Regions from separate parts of the Paenibacillus sp. FSL H7-0323 genome, predicted to be linked through region 1. Evidence: riboswitches for the same ligand, from Rfam matches in the RefSeq annotation. Region 1 holds a riboswitch; each other region holds the start of a gene.
What was found. A riboswitch is a leader RNA that binds a small molecule or an ion and turns the genes downstream of it on or off. The one in region 1 is predicted to bind cyclic di-AMP.
Positions count from the first base shown of each region.

Region 2: it holds a riboswitch for cyclic di-AMP, as region 1 does, so the genes downstream of both, MHH89_RS07795 (APC family permease) here and MHH89_RS02390 (KamA family radical SAM protein) in region 1, are expected to answer to the same signal.
Region 3: it holds a riboswitch for cyclic di-AMP, as region 1 does, so the genes downstream of both, MHH89_RS24725 (hypothetical protein) here and MHH89_RS02390 (KamA family radical SAM protein) in region 1, are expected to answer to the same signal.

Region 1 is NZ_JBBODB010000001.1:507,875-511,154, forward strand. It holds gene MHH89_RS02385 (helix-turn-helix transcriptional regulator) at 1-617, opposite strand, end outside; gene MHH89_RS02390 (KamA family radical SAM protein) at 751-1,926, opposite strand; cyclic di-AMP (ydaO/yuaA leader) riboswitch at 2,058-2,201, opposite strand; gene MHH89_RS02395 (AraC family transcriptional regulator) at 2,250-3,280, opposite strand, start outside.
Region 2 is NZ_JBBODB010000001.1:1,701,393-1,704,672, forward strand. It holds gene MHH89_RS07795 (APC family permease) at 126-1,943, opposite strand; cyclic di-AMP (ydaO/yuaA leader) riboswitch at 2,068-2,227, opposite strand; gene MHH89_RS07800 (disulfide oxidoreductase) at 2,422-2,886, opposite strand; gene MHH89_RS07805 (DsbA family protein) at 2,883-3,280, opposite strand, start outside.
Region 3 is NZ_JBBODB010000001.1:5,488,105-5,491,384, forward strand. It holds gene MHH89_RS24715 (hypothetical protein) at 1-445, opposite strand, end outside; gene MHH89_RS24720 (hypothetical protein) at 486-1,007, opposite strand; gene MHH89_RS24725 (hypothetical protein) at 1,022-1,576, opposite strand; cyclic di-AMP (ydaO/yuaA leader) riboswitch at 1,645-1,809, opposite strand; cyclic di-AMP (ydaO/yuaA leader) riboswitch at 2,229-2,418, shown strand; gene MHH89_RS24730 (hypothetical protein) at 2,669-3,085, shown strand; gene kdpF (K(+)-transporting ATPase subunit F) at 3,212-3,280, shown strand, end outside.

The sequences.
Region 1 (3,280 bases):
ACCTCATGTTGCGAATGAAAGGTATCCTGCGTCAGGAACAAATTCAGCATCCGGGAAAGTCGGAACTCCCGATAGTCCTGCCGTGTCCGGCAATAACCATAGATGTACCAGTTGCTATATTTAAAATGAAGCTTTACTGGTTCCATTTCACGGGTTGTACGTTCATTTTTTACACTGATGTAATCAAAACGGACAACATTTCGTTCCGATATAGCCGCACGTAAAAGAGGAAGTGCGTCAGGATCCGTACGCCGGGTTTCAAGATCCACCGCGAGACTAGAGGTCTGTGGCTCCGTTCCAATCGTTTGCAGCCGTTCAATGGTTCCTTGCGTATGCTCATCTTCAAACACGGAAGAAAGACTGTTAAGTACAGTAATCAGAGAAGTGACATCATACGAACGGAGCAGGCTTTTATCCATTTTATATCCGTCCATGATGCCATATCCACCTTTAGTACCCTGATACGATACGACCGGGATGCCAGCGGCACAAATCACATCGATATCCCTATAGATTGTTCGCTGGGAAACCTGAAACTCTTCAGCCAGCTTGGAGGCAGATAAAACTTCGTGGTTCAATAGCTTGTAGATCATAGAAATCAATCGTTCCAATTTCATGTGTGCATTCCCACCCATTAGTCCATTTCGTGTTACAGCGTGATTATATCATAGATTTTTTCGGGCTAATTTTGGGCGGGAGGAGTTTTGTTGTTGGCGATGAAGAAATATCCTATGACAGAGTCGATTAAATCTATTTACAGATTAAATCCGCAGGCTCGCCTGATAAATCATTAACAGAAATAATAGCATCGTTTTTTTTCACAGGTGGGGTCCAATATTGCTCATTCCCAGGCAGGTCATCGAACCATTCGGCGTCCTTTGGACAATCTAGAATCATAAATTTTCCGTATTCCTGATCTCTGGATTGATGGTATTTGAGATAGGCTTTTCCGTTATCAATGGCGAGAATTTCTATTTTTCCTGAGGTGTGGCTCATGGATAAGCGTACTCTTTTGCCAAGTCCTGAGGTTCTGGCTTTGGCTTCTTCTACAATTTGATAGACTTGCTCGAGCGGTAATACGAAATCTCGGTTTCCGGCTACGGGCCGGTTCACAAAGAAGTAGTAGGGTGTAACGCCAGCCCATGAAAGCCGGTCCAGTAGTTCCCCTAAAATAACGGGATCATCGTTGATGCCTTTGAGGATGGGGGTCTGATTTACGACAATTGCCCCTGCGTTGTGGAGAGCTTTAAATGCTTTTTTGGCTTCAGGTGTGATTTCACGAGGATGATTGATGTGCGCCATAACATAGATTCGTTTGTCTTCGGTAGAGTAAGTACGAATCAGCTCCAGCAGTTCTTCGTCTTCAGAGATCCGCATCGGATTAAATACGGGAATTTTGGAACCCAGTCTAATGATCTTAACATGCTCAATGCTTCTTAGATTTTCAATAATGGATCTTAGCTTCGGTGTGGAGAGAATTAAACTGTCCCCGCCCGTAAGAAGTACGTTGTTAATCTCCGGATTATTTGCGATATACTCCAAGCCCGGAGAGACATCAGCCATCGCCTCTTTCACGTCATTTCGGAACAGACGCTTACGGAAACAGTAGCGGCAATAAGCCCCGCAGACCTCGGATACAATCAGTAGTGCAGTTGTTCTATACTTGTGCTGACAACCAGGTACCACATAATTCGTGTCCTCATCGGAGGCGTCCCAGCACCCATACTCCAGCAGTTCACCTTCGTTAGGAATAACCAGCTTACGGATGGGATCATCTGGATCATCCCAGTTAATCAAAGACAGATAGTAGTCATTTACACGAAAAACAAACTTGTCCGTAATTTCTTTCAGATTCTCTTTTTCCAGCTCAGACAACATAGCTATTTTGTTAATATCCGTGAAGTACTTTACCTTTTGCACGTACATCTCTCCTTTGTCTCGTAGTGTGAGAAATGAGGGAGCCTTAGTGTCAAAGGCCAATCTACTGCCAGCAGGGTCCAAAAAAGCACAAAAAGAGACCCTTAGCAAGGGTCTCTGGTTATGTAAATAACATGAAAAGCAGACCCATCCACTGCTGACGAGGTTAGCTGACGGACTCGGGTAAGATGGTACCCTACATTCTAATGCTCAATGATTCGCCCCAATTAACTGGTTCCCCCGCTTTTCAACTGTAAAAGTTGGAAATTAAGCGTAGATAAAGTATACCCTATCAAGTTTTGAAAAGTCAAAAGAGAATCCTAGATTCACTTTCAATTGCTAGCGCTACTTCCGCCGAGTAGTTTAGGCAACAGCGTTAGCAGCTTCTCCCGGGTTAACGCATCACTAGAGTTCCATTTGCTTCCGTCGAGCAGATAAACATGTCCCTGACGTACTGCCGGGAGATTGTTCCAAAGTGAACTGTCTAGTAATCGTTCCATCGCAGCTCGCGAGTCTTTGCGTTCCGGAATGAGCATGAAGATATGATCTCCGGCGTAGGCAGGCAGTCGCGTTGGATCAACTTCGGCGAACCCTAACTCTTCGTCCAAAATGGCCTGGATCTCTTCGGTCGGTTGTAAACCACATGGGGCATAAAGCGCAGTGGAGAATCCGGACATTCCCATAGCATACAGATGATCTCCATGATCATAGACCAAAGCAGAGGCGGTTTCTCCAACTTGGAGGGTTGTCGTGTAAAGATGCTGCCACATGGCAGCGTTTTTGATTGTGAATGACTCCAGCCATGCTTCGGCTTCGCGCTGTTTACCTAGCCAACTGCCTAATGTCCGCATTCGGTTGTCGAGAGATGCAAATGAATCAAAGGTGAGTGTCGGAGCGATACCAGAAACTGCTCTGTAGGCTCTTTCATCACTATTAGCCAAAATGATCAAATCTGGGTTTAGGGAAGCGGTCAACTGCGGGTCCAGTGGAAACCCGACGTTGGCGAGCTTCTTAAGCCGATGTTTATAGACGCTGTTCCGGGCGAATGCTTCATCTCCACCGATAGGCTTTACGCCTAACGCGAGAAGGTCGCCAAGTGTTTCGCCATGATAGACAATCCGTTTCGCTCGCTCTGGAATCTCCACCTCATGACCCGTCCAATCCTTGACGGTAAGCTTACGACCTTTCTGATGTGCATATTGTCCGGGTGTAACTCCGGTTTTTTGCCGAAAGCGGCGGCTGAAATAGTATTCGTCCGAGAAGCCGACCAGTCTGGCGATTTCCCGCAGTGGTTCAGTCGATTCCTGCAGGAATCGTTTGGAATGATTAATGCGCAGATCCGTCAGGTATTCAAGCGGCTTTT
Region 2 (3,280 bases), 1.2 Mb from region 1:
TCTCATTCTCTGTGTCAACATATAAATTTCAAATTCTGTGGATTTGCAACAATTTCCTTCATATAAAATACAAAAGAGGTTATATTCCGAACGTTCCGGATATAACCTCATCTTTAATCTTCTACTTATTTATTTAAATGATACGGGACAGTCGCTACTACAACGTCCTTTTGATTCATTAGATACGAGCGGATTAAAAAGCTGGTCTGATTATGAAGCACGGCTTGCCACCAATGTTTGGTAATAAACTGTGGAATCAGAATCGTGATGTGATCCGTCGCAGCGGTCTTCCACTCTACCGTATCGATAAACTTCACTAACGGACGAATGATACTACGATATCTGGAACGAAGTACAATCAGGCGTACACCTGGATTCCATTCCTCCCACCGTTGCTCCATCTTATGAATGTCTTCTTCATCAAAGCCTACATACACAGCAACAACATTATCTGTTAGAGACTTCGCATAGCTGATGGAATGTAATACAGCACGTGTAACCCCTGCAACAGGAACAACTACAGTACTTCCTTTAATTACAGGTTTATCCGTAGCCGGACATATACGCAGTTGATCCGCAGTGTTCAAATAGTGCTTATGAATACGGTGGAACACGAACATTACAGCAGGTAAGAAAATGAATGCCATCCATACACTCGAGAATTTAGTAATGATAAATATAAGCGTAATCGTCAATGTAGTCAGCATACCGATGGTATTTACTACAAATCTTTTCACCCATCCAGCGGGTCTTGTTTTGATCCAATGCACCATCATCCCCAGTTGGGATAAGGTAAAAGGAATGAACACGCCTACCGCATATAGTGGAATCAAACCTTCCGTATTCCCATGGAATGCAGTCACAAGTATGATAGACATAACTCCTAGAAAAATAATGCCGTTTGAGAAGCCAAGGCGGTCACCACGGACCATAAATGCATGTGGCAGATATTTATCTTTTGCAAACATAAAGGCAAGCAGCGGAAACGCTGAATATGCTGTATTAGCTGCCAAGAACAAAATCACTGCTGTAATCCCTTGAATGAAAAAGTACAATCCGCCACGGCCAAAGGTCGATTCAGCGATCTGAGAGACAACCGTAGCCTTTTCATCTGGCACAATCCCATACCAATACGCCAGCACAGTGATTCCGGTAAACATAAAGCCAAGGATAAGTCCCATGATCATTAGCGTCTTGGCTGCATTCTTCTCAGCGGGTGCTTTAAAGTTTGGGATCGCATTAGATACGGCCTCAACCCCCGTTAGGGCTGAACAACCAGAGCTAAACGCTTTTAATAGTAGAAACAAACTTACATTAGATACGGCGCTGCCTATTTCAGGAACATTCGCATGCGCGCCACCCATTGCATATTTAACGATACCGGAGATAATCAGAACAACAATCGAAACCACAAACAAATACACTGGAATTGCGATAAATGAAGCCGATTCAGTCACTCCGCGAAGATTAATGATTGTTAATAAAACGATAACAGATACAGCGATGAGAACAGTATGATTATGAAGACTTGGAAAAGCCGATGTGATCGCATCCGTCCCTGCCGAGGCACTAACCGCTACGGTAAGAATGTAATCCACCAATAATGAACCCCCAGCGAGCAGCCCTGTCGGAATACCAAGATTACTCTTGGCTACGATATAAGCTCCGCCTCCTTGCGGATAAGCAAAAATCGTCTGCCGATAGGATAAAATCAGGATGGCCAGCAGGCCCAATACGGCTAATGCAATTGGCAGGGAATACCAGATGGCAGTAAACCCGGCAGCCACTAGTACAATCAGAATTTGTTCCGTTCCGTAGGCTACAGACGAGAGCGCATCAGAAGACAGAACAGCCAGTGCTTTAACCTTGGATAACTTTTCATGATCGAGTTCATTCGACTTCATCGGACGTCCGATCAATAGTCGTTTTACCTTGCTTACCATGGTGGATACAGTTCCTTTCTTTGGGAGCTGAAACGGAATTTCCGTGCGCTGTTTTCATCGGTGGATTTCATAAATGCAGACACAAAAATAAGCATACGGAAATGATCCGCATGCTTATGCATGGTCATTTTCCCACCTTGCTTACGAGGTTAGCTGGCGGATTCGGGCTGTGGTTATAGCCCTACGGTAGAGGTCTGTTCGACCCGGTTCCGATTCACCCCATTGGCATGAATGCCAAGTTTGGTTCCCCCGTTTTTCCTAAGAAAATTCAGCGCATATTCAACTTCTCACAAGGTCTAATATTAGTCTACAAAGTGCCTACAGTAAAGCGTTGAAAAAAATGAAAAAAGAATGAAAAAACATCCAATAAGCTCAAATATAGCGTCTTATTGGATGCTCTCTTTCATTATCTTCAATTATCCCTCTAGCCCGTGATTTTAATACCTTTTCAGCTTTTTTGTACCTTCCAAAGTAAAAACTAAAATCCTAAGCTCTCCTCAGCATCTACTTCAATCACTTCTTCTTCCCTACGTCCATACCAAAGAAGGAGACTTATTAGAGCAAACGCTATTAAAGCTAACAAAGGAATCGTTATAAATCCGAAGTAGTTCAAGTAATCTTTATTACAAGGAACACCAACTGTACAAGGTAGAACTTTACTTAACGCTGGAATCTTCTGTTCCGCATAATGATAGATTGAGATACTGCCACCAATCAAACTTAATGGAAGCACATAAGGAATGATGCGCTTATCTCCACGGAAAGTGGCAATTCCCAATAAAAATAACTGCGGATACATAAAAATCCGCTGAAACCAGCAAAGCTTACAAGGTTCATACTTCAAGACTTCACTTAAATACAAGCTACCAGCTACAGCAACCAAAGAGACGAACCAGGCCAGATAGAGGCAGTTACGCTTGCAAAAAGATAGGAATTTTGTCACTTTGCCTCCACTGCTTTTGCGGCGGTGTTAATTTCAGATGTAATCGCTTCAATATCGAAAGGTTCAGCCGTTTTCACTCCATTAATGTAGAGCGAAGGCGTAGTTGTCACGCCTGCGTCAGTTGCCAACTGAATGTCTTTCTTCAGCTCATCTGCATAAGTTTTCTCTTGGATGTCTTTACGCAACAGATCATAATCGATCGCTAATTTCTCTTTTTCAGCAAGGCTTACCAAGAAATCCTCAGTGGCCCATTCCACGCTCTCATCCCCTTGCTGCGCATACACAGCATCATAGAACTTCCAGAATTCATCCTTATTCTGATGGTATACAGACAATGCAGCTAGTGAAGCTGTCTCAGAGTCAGGACCAACGAAAGCCATATTTACAAAGTAAA
Region 3 (3,280 bases), 5.0 Mb from region 1:
TAGAAAGATTTGCGCTCGTTAGTATATCCGTTTGGGTGGTCATCTGCTCCCGTAGAGCTCTAAGCTGTGTTTTCAGTGCGGGAACACTTTTTTGCAGAATAATGCTTATTTGAGAAAGAGGCAGCTTTAAGCCGTACCACAATACCTTCACAAGCTGTTCCTCCCAAGGTAATGCCTTAGCCGATAGAAGCGAGCGCCGGGCAAAAGAATCAGCACACTGGTGAATACAAGTGCGGTAAGCGTGGATAGAGAATAACTGAGGATCAAAATCATCCTGACGATATATTTTATGAAGCTCTATGAAGGTGCGGATAGTAATCTTGTCTGCCTCATTAGATTGTTCTAACAACATGGAACTAAGTACGTAGACTTCATTAGTATACTTTTGAACACACTCTGCAAATTTAGTACTGTAGGTGGACTCGGGAGGTAAGGGGTCAGGCATGGTGAACACGATCCTTTCAGATTGAGAGATTTGCTTGAATCTATAATATAGAAAAGTAAGAGATGGATTTATTGATGAGATCGGCGGTGTCTGGTTCCGGGCAACTGTGTTTCTGCTGGGAGGCAGTGGATAAAGCTTTTGAAGGCTTGTAGTAGAGCCGTTCACTTCTGGAATTGCTCCCCCCTGCTGCAACACTGTACAGACGCCCTTGCTGAATATGCCCTGCCAAGGATTTACCCTGGAGCTTGGCCTTTAAATCCTGCAAAGCACCCTGAACTAGCTCAAGCTTAACCTGCTCCCAATCTGAACCTTCGCGGCGGACCTTATCCAGCGCTTCTTCAAGACGGCAATGACAGATGGCCCGTAAAAAAGAACTCCATTTAATAAGATCGAAATTTTTGGTGTTGGCAGAGATCAGACAAGCCCCCCAACTGCAGCCTCCCCTACAGGTGAGCTTCAGAATACCATAACGGCAGCCTTCAGCCCCTTCCATTCCATAGTGAATAGGCTCGGGTTCATCCAATACAAATACTTCAATGCGGGATAGTCTGCGCTGGTCCATAGTAGGGTTCCTCCTTAGATTTCCAAAAGCTTTAAGTCAACATGATGAGTGACACTAGCCTTTTCTACACAAGCGAGCATCTCCATTTTATTCTCACAGACTGCGGTATGCTCTAGCCATAGTCGGAACTTCTCTTTTCGTATAACAGATAGATGTAAGGGAAAGGTGCTGCGGGATCTCAAGACATACCAACCGGCGCTTACATCTTTCCAAGGCTCCTTGAAGGCTGTAAACCACGGGAGCTTTTGGTGTGATGACCAATCCTGCTGCTGCTGTTGTTCTCGAATTTTTTTATATATCTCATATACAATCTTAGAGTCTAAACAGTCTTTACAAGAAGAAGGTGTGCTGAACTGGCGAAGGGCTTGGATCTGGTTCTGGCCAAATGCATAGCCTACAATGTACCTGTGATTATGTTCTTCGAACCACAAGGCCCCGAAACAAACGTAATTTAGACTTATCGGCTCAAGCAGCCCTTGATGTATCCCTAAATAATAGTGCTTCAAAACATTCACCCCATCCAGCGTGCTATCACCTAATAAGCTTAGGTAACGCAAAAACCGCAGCAAGAGGAGGACCTCTGCTGCGGTTTTGGATTACAGGCAGATATACCTGGGCCAAAGCGTGGCGGATCAAGGGTCTCTCTCTTTACGCTTACGAGGTTAGCTGTCGGATTCGGACGGTGAGAGTCGCCCTACCTATTGAGACTTATGCAGTCTCCTTTGGATTCACCCCAAGTAGGCCAGGTGGCCTGATGGTTCCCCCGTTCCCTGCGAATGCAGGAACTCAGCGTTGATTGTTTTTCATGAATTAGATTCAACCCGAATCATACTCTTTTCAAGATTTTCTGTAAAAAACGGAAAATGTTCTTTTAGAGCAATTTTAACCATATCCTGCCGACTACGACTGAAAAACGAGGTAAATAGGTATTTATGGCGTGTTATCGCGCCTCTTTCTCGCTCAGCCTCAGCTTCTTGCGTTTCTACCTATAATGGGAATTTGCAGTATTTTCGCTCTAAAAAGGTGAATAAAATCACATGGGTTATAGATAGCGATTAAACGCTCCAAACTCGAGTAAACAAGAGATATAGAGAGATTAGATATCAAGTAAGCGCTATCTAATGGGAAAATAGTTTTTAATTTGCATTATTTTGGCATCATTCAGGTTTTACAAGTCTTCGTGCATAAGAGTATGATTACTCCTGTTTCAACGACAATCGAATATTTGATCCGCTTAATTTCCGGTAAGGAAAGCGGGGGAACCAACAATCGGCAGCCGATGTGAGAGTCGGAAGCCGATTATGGGGTGAATCCTGTAGAGGGTGCGAGTGAGCTCGCATCTATACAGGTAGGGCGACTCTCACCGCCCGAATCCGACAGCTAACCTCGTAAGCGTATGGAGAGAGGATGAGTGCAATGTGACCGCTAGCGAGCCACAGAGGAGATCCTTTGTGGCTTTTTGCTGTGCTCTTAGAAGCAAAGCATTTATGGAGGCCTCCCCTAAGAGGTCGCTAAATTCATCATTAGCGGTATTTGTAAGGCAGCGTCTAATGACGTGACACAACCGAGCTTTAGGTTGTGCCCGAAAATGACGATAGGTCAACATCCTTTCGGAGATTTTCGTTGCCTCCTTGTTGTAAATGAGCAGGAGGAGAAAAAAGATGACGGATCAGAATGAATATGTGCTTGTATGTGCGCCTACAAAGGCGGGAGAACATTTCATTAAACTTCTGAAGTTCAGGGGTATTAAGATGGCGGGATTAACCAACAATGTGGCTGAGAAAGCTTTACTTGAGGAGCTCGGGATTGAGCAGGTTATTCTAGTGGATACCCGCCATCAGAACACTTGGTTTCGCCCATCGTTCCCGGTAGGCAGGGTATATCTGTTTGAGAGCAGCTTTCCGCTTTGCTGCCGCTATATTCAGATGTGCCGTACCTGGACGACACAGCCGATTTTTGTGATTACAAGTTCAATAAATCCTAGATTGGTCTATAAAAGACTTGGTGCGAGCTATGTAATCTATTCCCATAGTGGTGATGCTGATTTTCTAATCGATAGATCACCTCATCAAGGATAATGGAAGGAGTGCGGAAGATATGATGGATCTGTATATGGTGGCTTCGTTAGCTGTAATTTACGGGTTATTTTATGGTTTTATGCGCTGGTGCGCAGGTGTAGTTGAGGATACGGGGAGGGATAAGCTGTGATTCTAGTAATCGCTGTTACCCTACTGTTGTTTATATATCTGGTTTACGCGTTGATTCATCCTGAG